2 regions of the Metabacillus sp. YM-086 genome follow, and region 2 is predicted to be linked to the other one. Evidence: riboswitches for the same ligand, from Rfam matches in the RefSeq annotation. Region 2 holds a riboswitch; the other holds the start of a gene.
The links. Region 2 has a riboswitch for FMN ahead of ribE (riboflavin synthase). Riboswitches for the same ligand answer to the same signal wherever they lie in the genome.
Positions count from the first base shown of each region.

Region 1 (4,751 bases), on a different contig from region 2:
AATGTTACATACTACACATGTTCTTTTTTAAGACAGACCTTCATACATTGACCGTTGAGTACATTTTTATAAGCATGGTAAATGTAAAAGGCAAATCTCCGGAACATTATAAAGATATGGCTATTCAATAAAAACTAAATAGCTAAAAAATGAAACAGGAGGAGAAAAATGCTAGTTAGAAGAATGAGTTTCGTTTTATTAACATTAAGTATTGCAATTGGGATGTTAGTAATAGAAAAAAATCATGTGCAAGCAGAATCATACATAAAAGAGCTAGAAGATCAATGGGTACAACCTGTTAATGGGACAATAACAGATACATTCGGAACACGACATGGAAAACATAAAGGAATAGATATTGCTGCTCCAGAGGGGGAGGAGATTGTATCTGTTTCAGACGGAAAGGTAACAAAATCTTATTATTCCGACTCATATGGAAACGTTGTATTTATTGAACATCCAGAAGGCTATGAAACAGTTTACGCGCATTTAAGTAAACGTAATGTTAATGAAGGTGAAAACGTTAAAAAGGGACAAGTAGTAGGAATTATTGGGAACACAGGAATTTCTACAGGTACACATTTGCATTTCGAATTACATCAAGGTGAATGGACGTATGAAAAAGAACACGCATTAGATCCGTTATTTGTATTTGAATCTCATACTGCGCATGCTAATCAAGAAAAGCAGGAAAACAAAAATAAAGATAAAAATCAAATACAAGACGAATCTAAGAAAAACAAAATGAATGAACAAGAAGCACAGAAGAAGGTAATTACGGTAACAAAAGGTGATACTCTTTGGGGACTATCAAGTGAGTATGATGTATCAATAAAGTCCCTTAAGGAATGGAATGATCTTAACGGTGAAACAATTTATCTAAATCAAGAGTTAACGTTATATTTGAATAATGAAGATATGTATGTTGTACAACCTGGTGATACCATCCAATCCATCGCAAAGGAATTTAACATCAGTCCTGAAAAAATAAAAAGTGCTAATGATATGAGTAATACACTTATATATCCGGAACAAGTCCTAATTTTAAGTAAAAAATGATAAGCCAATATATCCGTAACTTCACAAAAGTGAATTTACTCAAATAAATGGTAAGAATTATTTTAGAATATATTTATAACGTCTATTTCTTCAATGATTAACTTCCATTGGATCATCTTTCTATACAAGAAGATCTCATCATATTATAATAAAATTGTAAAAAATAATATGATCAATCTTCGGGGCAGGGTGCGATTCCCGACCGGCGGTGATGAAATTTTTATTTCTAAGTCCGCGAGCCGTAATAATGGCAGGATCTGGTGCAACTCCAGAACCGACAGTATAGTCTGGATGTGAGAAGATGGAGGTTCAAACGTTTAAAAATTTGTTTTTTAAACGTTTATTTAGACTTGCATTAAACGCCCTGATTAATCATGATTCAAATCGATCATGTTAATCAGGGTTTTTTGATAAGTTATTAAAAATGACTTATTAAAGCGTCTAAGAGCTTCTTCTTTTTCGGGTGCGATCAGCAAAGGGAGAGAAGAAAAATGAATCAAAGTAAGGTAAGAAAGCATGTAACAGTTGGGATGTTGAGCAGTATAGCGTATGTGCTAATGATGCTTGATTTTCCTTTTCCCGGTTTTCCTGTCTTTTTGCAAATCGATTTTAGTGATGCTCCCGCATTAATTGCAGCAATTGTATTTGGACCAGCAGCAGGCATAATGGTGGAAGCAATAAAAAACGTCTTACATTACCTAATCCAAGGGAGTGCAACTGGTGTGCCAGTAGGTCAGGTAGCTAATTTTATAGCTGGGGCTATATTTATTTTACCCTCATCGTACATGTTTAGACGTTATAAATCATTAAAAGGTCTTTTGATAGGGCTAGTGATTGGAACGTTACTTATGACAACTGTTATGAGCGTCTTAAATTATTATATTATTATGCCTGCATACACACTGTTTTTGAATTCACCGGCTATGACTGCTGAGGCAACTAAGCAATTGGTTGTTGCTTCAATTATGCCGTTTAATTTTATAAAAGGAATACTAATGACCTTAATATTCCTACTTATTATTTCGAGGCTGAAATTTTGGTTAACTAATCAATTGCAATTCCATACAAGGTCTTTATAAGAAAAAACCCCTCTATAATCTAAGAGGGGTTTTTCGTTTTATTCAAACTTTAGAGCATCGCCATCAAATTTTTCATCAGCAATCTTGATTGAATCTGTTGGACAACCTTCGAAAGCATCCATCATATCTTCTTCAAGGGCTTCAGGTACTTCAACAACCCCTTGGTTATCATCTAATGTAACAAATGCGATACCTTCATCATCATAATCATAAATGTCTGGTGCAGCCGCTCCACAAGCACCACATGCAATGCATGTATCTTTGTCAACTATTGTATATTTTGCCATTAAACAAACCTCCTGATAAAAATCATACCACATTATATGGTAGAACTGATAAAATGAGTGATTCTTAATCGAAAAACTTCATTTTCTCTGTTACGCCTATCTTGTATTGTAAAACGGTTTTTTTGACATTTCAATAGAAAACTCTTTTGATAATCGTTCTCATAGCTAAGTTTCCTACTTATTAATCAATAAATTGATTAATTTCTAAACGAAAGTCCATAAATTTGTTAAAATAGAAAAGGTAATCGAATATTGTCAAACATTGTAGGGTGGTATAATGAAGCTAGATTATTTCCATACTGTCATGCTCTTTTGCTTAAAGCAATTTAATGGAGAAAGAACTGTCTCCGCTATTTATCATTTACTTAATGGGAAAAAATCTTCACAAACAATTCAAGATGGCAAACTTTTTAATGTCACGTTCCTTTTTAGCTTATTTCCGAAATTATCAAGAATACAAACCGATGAAACATGGAATGCTCTTCTAAAACAAGGATTGATTGAGCAACTACCCGATAATAAATCTCGACTAACAAATAAAGGAAATGAATTTTTAAAAGAAAGCCTAGGGAATAATCCGATTCCTGCGCAATTAAATGGTTGGAATTATGGAGACATTGGAAGAGTTTTGTGGAGGAGGCTTTCTCTTCTCGTTCAAGTATTATCGAACTATGCTTATGAAAAAAAAGACTACTTGCCTGTAACGAAAAATCAAGAAGATTTACAGTGGGTGAAAACTTTTCTAAAACAGCGAGACCGTTCTAATAATGAGTTAACCGATCGCTTATACAGTGAACTTAAGGATATATTGAATACCCAAACAAGTAAGGATGCCACTATTTTTGTTCAAAGATTAACATCGAGTCAAAAAATTGGATTAACTTTTGAGCAAATAGCATATAAGCATGAAGAGGATTCAACTTATATGTACTTATTGTTTTGGAATGTTGTTCATTCCATCATTCAGTCTCTTCAAACCAATAAAAATCAATATTTGTTATTAAACGAAATGTTAGAAGATAAATGGCATATTGAAGGGTTTACCTCTTCAACGAAAATTACCAGGTCATATTTACTGCAAGGATTGGACCCTGCTGAAATTGCTACAGTTAGAAGACTCAAGCAAAGTACAATTGAAGACCATATTGTCGAAATTACATTACATGATCAACAATATATCCCAACACCATTTTTGAATGAGGAAGATTACAATAAAATTATGGGAGCAATCACAAGGCTGAACACACATCAGTTAAAAAAAGTGAGAGAATTTTTAAATAACGAATACAGTTATTTTCAAATTAGACTTACTTATGCGCTCATCGGGAGGGGAGAAACATCCAAAAGCTAGAACAAGTGTTACAGTCCCACTTTCAATTACAACACTTTCGTGAAGGTCAGCGAGAAATTATTGAAGCAGTTCTTAAAGAAAATGATGTAGTCGCTATGCTCCCGACGGGTGGCGGGAAGTCGTTGTGTTATCAACTTCCAGGTTATTTCTTAAAAGGGCCGATATTGATTGTCTCTCCACTACTTTCTTTAATGGAAGACCAGGTGGAACAAATTAAGAAAAGAGGGGAGAAAAGAGTTGTTGCCCTTAATAGTACAATTTCCCTTCTAAGAAGAAGACAAATTCTACAAGAATTAGGAAAGTATCGCTATATCTATGTTTCTCCAGAGATTCTTCAATATGATTATGTATTGAATGCCTTGAAAAATGCTGGAATATCACTATTTGTTGTTGATGAAGCTCATTGTATTTCTCAATGGGGACATGACTTTAGACCAGATTATTCTAAGCTCGGTGAAATAAAAGAAGCACTTTTAAATCCTCCTTGTTTAGCGTTAACAGCTACTGCGACAAAAGAGGTCCTAGAAGATATCCATCATATCCTTCGATTTGATGCGAATTTCAAAGAATTTATTTTTTCGATAAATCGACCAAACATTGGAATATCAGTGGAAAGATGTTATTCATTAGAAGAAAAAATTGATCGAGTGCACCAATTGGTCCGCACTTTAAAGGGCCCGGGAATTATTTATTGCTCTAGTAGATTATGGACAGAAAGGGTAGCACAACTACTAATTGATTCAGGGTTAACGGATGTTGCCTATTATCATGGTGGAATGGAACAAGAACAGAGAATTCTAATTCAACAGCAGTTTCTATATGATCAACTGCAGATTGTATGCTGTACGAATGCGTTCGGTATGGGGATTAATAAACAGAATATTAGATTTGTCCTTCATTTTCATTTTCCATCACAATTAGAATCTTATATGCAGGAAATAGGTAGGGCAGGCCGGGATGGTAAGGAAAGTGTTG
Region 1 is NZ_JBLUOI010000128.1:713-5,463, forward strand. It holds partial or broken gene ACEWK1_RS26520 (peptidoglycan DD-metalloendopeptidase family protein) at 169-894, shown strand; FMN riboswitch at 1,231-1,366, shown strand; gene ACEWK1_RS26525 (ECF transporter S component) at 1,551-2,138, shown strand; gene ACEWK1_RS26530 (ferredoxin) at 2,177-2,425, opposite strand; gene ACEWK1_RS26535 (helix-turn-helix domain-containing protein) at 2,703-3,776, shown strand; gene ACEWK1_RS26540 (RecQ family ATP-dependent DNA helicase) at 3,782-4,751, shown strand, end outside.
Region 1: another riboswitch for FMN. It lies ahead of ACEWK1_RS26525 (ECF transporter S component); the one in region 2 lies ahead of ribE (riboflavin synthase).

Region 2 (4,751 bases):
GATACAATTTGTTCTTACATGGAACTAGTAAGATAAATGATAAAGGACATTTAGAAATAGGCGGAGTAGATACGATTCAGTTAGCAAATGAATACGGTACACCTTTGTATGTGTATGATGTTGCATTAATTAGAGAACGTGCTAGAAGTTTTAAAGAATCTTTTGAAAAAATGGGTGTAAAGGCTCAAGTTGCATATGCGAGTAAAGCTTTTTCATCAGTTGCTATGTTTCAGTTAATTGAAGAAGAAGGTTTGTCACTAGATGTTGTGTCGGGTGGAGAGTTATATACTGCAGTTGCATCAGGTTTTCCTGCCTCTAGAATTCATCTTCATGGAAACAATAAAAGTCGTGCAGAACTCAAAATGGCACTGGATCATGAAGTTGGCTGTATTGTAGTTGATAATTTCTATGAAATTGAGTTAATTGAAGAAATATCGAAGGATAAAGCAGGTAGTAAAGTGCCTGTATTATTACGTGTTACACCAGGTGTAGAGGCGCATACACACGACTATATTACAACTGGTCAAGAAGATTCGAAGTTTGGTTTTGGTTTATTAAATGGTCAAGTAGAGCAAGCGATTGATTCTGTACTAAAATCTAATTCTATTCATTTATTAGGAATTCATTGTCATATCGGATCCCAAATCTTTGATACAGCTGGCTTTGTTTTGGCAGCAGAACGTGTTTTTGAAAAAATCAAAGAATGGAAAGAAAGATTTTCGTTTATCCCTGAAGTAGTAAATCTAGGTGGTGGATTTGGTATTCGTTATACAGAAGAAGATGAGCCATTACCAGCAACATACTATGTAGAAAAGATTGTAGATGCTGTGAAAACCCAAGTAAGTGAGATGGGCATTAGTATGCCAGAAATTTGGATTGAGCCAGGCCGTTCACTTGTAGGAGATGCAGGTACAACACTATATACAATCGGATCTCAAAAAACAGTTCCTAACATTAGACAATATGTGGCTATTGATGGTGGTATGAGTGATAACATCCGACCAGCATTATATCAAGCAAAATATGAGGCCGTATTAGCAAATCGTGTGACAGAAAAACATGATAAGCCTGTGTCGATTGCAGGAAAATGCTGTGAAAGTGGAGATATGTTAATTTGGGATTTACCTTTACCTGAGGTGAAAGCAGATGATATTTTAGCTGTATTCTGTACGGGCGCTTATGGATACTCAATGGCAAACAATTACAATAGAATTCCTCGTCCTGCCGTTGTTTTTGTAGAAAATGGTGAATCTCAACTAGTTGTTAAAAGAGAAAGCTTTGCGGATATTATTGTAAATGACTTACCATTAAAGTCTAAAGTAACAAAATAAGGATCAAAAAAGAGCAGGCAATGTGCTGCTCTTTTTTTTTGTGACGATATTAAGTTGTTTGTTCGTTGTTCGTGAAAATGGAAATAATCGCATTCCATAGAGCAACGAAAAAGTCCTCTAGTTGTTTTAAAAAGGTTTGACCTTCCTCAGAGTTTAGAAAATTGGAGATTTTATCTTTTGCTTGATCCAGTTGCTGACCTACTTGATTCCAATCAATATTTAAGTCCTTCATTTTATTGAATAGCTCAATTAAACTATTAATATCTGCTTCAGATAGAGTGATTCCAAGTTCGTTGGCAGCATTTTCAATGAGAGCACGTAGCTCTGCATCTGTTTCTGGAACACCATTTTTAGCAATTTCATCTTTAATTTTTGCCATTAAAGCTGACGCATTTTCTGCTCCAACCTCATCTCCAAGCTTAGCAGTTGTGACTAGCTCTTCATTGGCAACTTGTTTTACATCTTCTGGAATAGCTTCTTCTGATGAGATTTCGTAAGCCTTAATTAAACCAGTTAAAGCTGCAGTACCAGATACTTCAAAGGGAGCCGTTACATAGATAGAAGCATCTTTTACTCCTGCTGTCATTAATGCATTTAAATACATTTCGTCAGTAACCCAGTTAATGTTTTTCGTCTTTACCTCAAGACCGGAGCCTGCTTCTTCAATCACGATACTGGTAGAAGAGATCGCCTTTGTTCCAATAGTTGCTTTTGGAATATAATCACCTAAATATTTGTGTTCTTCCTCATTTGAAACAGTAATAACTTGATCCTCTTCAGTTGCATTCATTTCATTCAAAATCGTTTGTTTTTGCTGTTCAGTTAAATTCTCTCCAAGAGTAATAATCATATCACCAACTACAGCATCTGCGTAACTTAGTGATGGAAAAGCAATCATTAGAAAAGCAACGAAACTTAAAACATATTTTTTCAAAGTTAATGCCTCCTTACAAATTTAGAACAAAACAACTCTACTTCATCTATTATAGATCTTTTTTATATTTGTCAATACGTTAAAGGTGAAGTTTTTATAAGAATTTAAGTGATCTATTTGGCGTTCCTCCTTTGATTATAGTAGAATAGGTAGGTGTTCATGTCTATTAGACGGATTATACTTAATGGAGGTTTCATACATATGAAAAAAGCACAAATTACAATGGAAAATGGCGATGTACTAGGATTAGAATTATATCCAAATGAAGCGCCAGGAACAGTTGCTAATTTTGAAAAATTAGCGAACGAAGGATTTTATAACGGATTAACATTTCACCGTGTTATTCCAGGTTTCGTAGCACAAGGTGGATGTCCAAATGGAACGGGTACTGGTGGACCTGGTTACACAATTAAATGTGAAACACAAGGGAATCCTCATAAGCATGAAGCAGGATCATTATCAATGGCACATGCAGGAAAAGATACGGGCGGCAGCCAATTCTTCATCGTTCATGAGCCACAACCACATTTAAATGGTGTTCATACAGTGTTTGGTAAAGTTACTGACAATTTAGAAGCAGTATACAAAATTAAACCAAATGATGTTATGAAAGAAGTAAAAGTGTACGAAGAATAAGGCCTTAAAAGACTGTGTTTAAGTGAGCACAGTCTTTTTTTATCGACATAATCAACTTAAATCAAACATAAAGATTGCAACATTCACATTATACGGATAAAATAAATTTATAACTTCATATTTCGTTTTACATTCTTCGGGGCAGGGTGGAATTCCCTACCGGCGGTGATGAAGGTATAATATCTTCTAAGTCCGTGACCCGTTAACAATTGTTAACGGTGGATCTAGTGAAACTCTAGGGCCGACAGTTAAAGTCTGGATGGGAGAAGAATTGCGCGAATTTTTTGCGGTGTATTAAATTCTGTTTTAAAAAAGGAACTTAATACTCTTATTTGACATATTCAAATATCAATTTTTCAAATAATAAAGCCCGAAGTCTATAGACTTTGGGTTTTTTTGTGCCTTACTCATTGAGTAAGGCAATGTAACCGAATATATGATGATCCACTTTCATGAAAGGAGGAATAGACACTTTATGTTTACTGGAATCATTGAGGAAATTGGAACAATTAATAGCGTGAAGAGTTCAAAAGATGCGATTGTCTTTTCAATAGGAGCAAAGACCATTTTACACGATGTAGCATTAGGAGATAGTATTGCTGTTAATGGTGTGTGTTTAACAGTAACAGAGTATACAGATCAAGCTTTTTCTGTTGACGTTATGCCTGAAACCGTTAGAAGTACTTCTTTAGCACAATTAAAACAAGGTTCAGCAGTTAACTTAGAAAGAGCGATGGCTGCAAATGGACGTTTTGGAGGTCATTTTGTTTCCGGACATGTTGATGGAATAGCGAAAATTGTGAAAAAACAACAAGTATCCAATGCTGTTTATTATGAACTTCAATTACCGGAGGAACTTACAGATACATTGATACATAAGGGATCAATTACAATTGATGGAATTAGCTTAACAATCTTTGGATTAGAAAAAGACAAGGTCGTTATTTCAATTATTCCGCACACTTTACAAGAAACGATTCTCGGCTCTAAAGGTGTAGGAGATATTGTGAACATTGAATGTGATATGATTGGGAAATATATAAAGAAATTCGTTACTCAGCAAACAACGCAAACAAATTCTTCAATAAGCCAATCATTTTTAAAAGAAAATGGATTTGCATAGTGGGATAATTAGATAGAGGGGGTATGATCATGTTTCATACTATCGAAGAAGCGATAACAGACCTTAGGGAAGGGAAAGTCGTTATTGTTGTAGATGATGAGGATCGAGAAAATGAAGGGGACTTTGTTTCTTTAGCTGATCGGGTAACTCCTGAAGCAATTAATTTTATGATTAAACATGGTCGGGGCCTTGTATGTGTACCAATTACTGAAAAGCAAGCAACAAAACTAGGCCTTACTCCTATGGTTACTCATAACACAGACCCTCATGGAACAGCCTTTACAGTTAGTGTTGATCATAAAACAAATACAACAGGAATTAGTGCATTTGAGCGTGCAGATACAGTTATAGCGTTATTAGAGGATGATTCAAAGCCGTCTGATTTTAAACGACCAGGCCATACCTTTCCATTAGTAGCTAAAGAGGGTGGTGTATTACGTCGTGCGGGACATACAGAGGCTGCCGTAGACTTGTCTCGACTTTGTGGTGCAAAGCCAGGCGGAGTTATATGTGAAATTATTAAAGAAGATGGTACAATGGCTCGAGTGCCTGATTTACTAACAATTGCTAAAGAGTTTGATTTGAAAATTATCACAATCAAGGATTTAATTCAATATCGAAACCGAAGAGAAAAACTTGTTAATCGAGAGGTTGAAATTGAATTACCTACTGAGTTTGGAACATTTCGTGCGATTGGGTATTCAAATTCTTTAGATGAGAAGGAACA
Region 2 is NZ_JBLUOI010000054.1:12,717-17,467, forward strand. It holds gene lysA (diaminopimelate decarboxylase) at 9-1,331, shown strand; gene ACEWK1_RS19575 (DUF1002 domain-containing protein) at 1,381-2,265, opposite strand; gene ACEWK1_RS19580 (peptidylprolyl isomerase) at 2,467-2,901, shown strand; FMN riboswitch at 3,030-3,176, shown strand; gene ribE (riboflavin synthase) at 3,377-4,024, shown strand; gene ACEWK1_RS19590 (bifunctional 3,4-dihydroxy-2-butanone-4-phosphate synthase/GTP cyclohydrolase II) at 4,054-4,751, shown strand, end outside.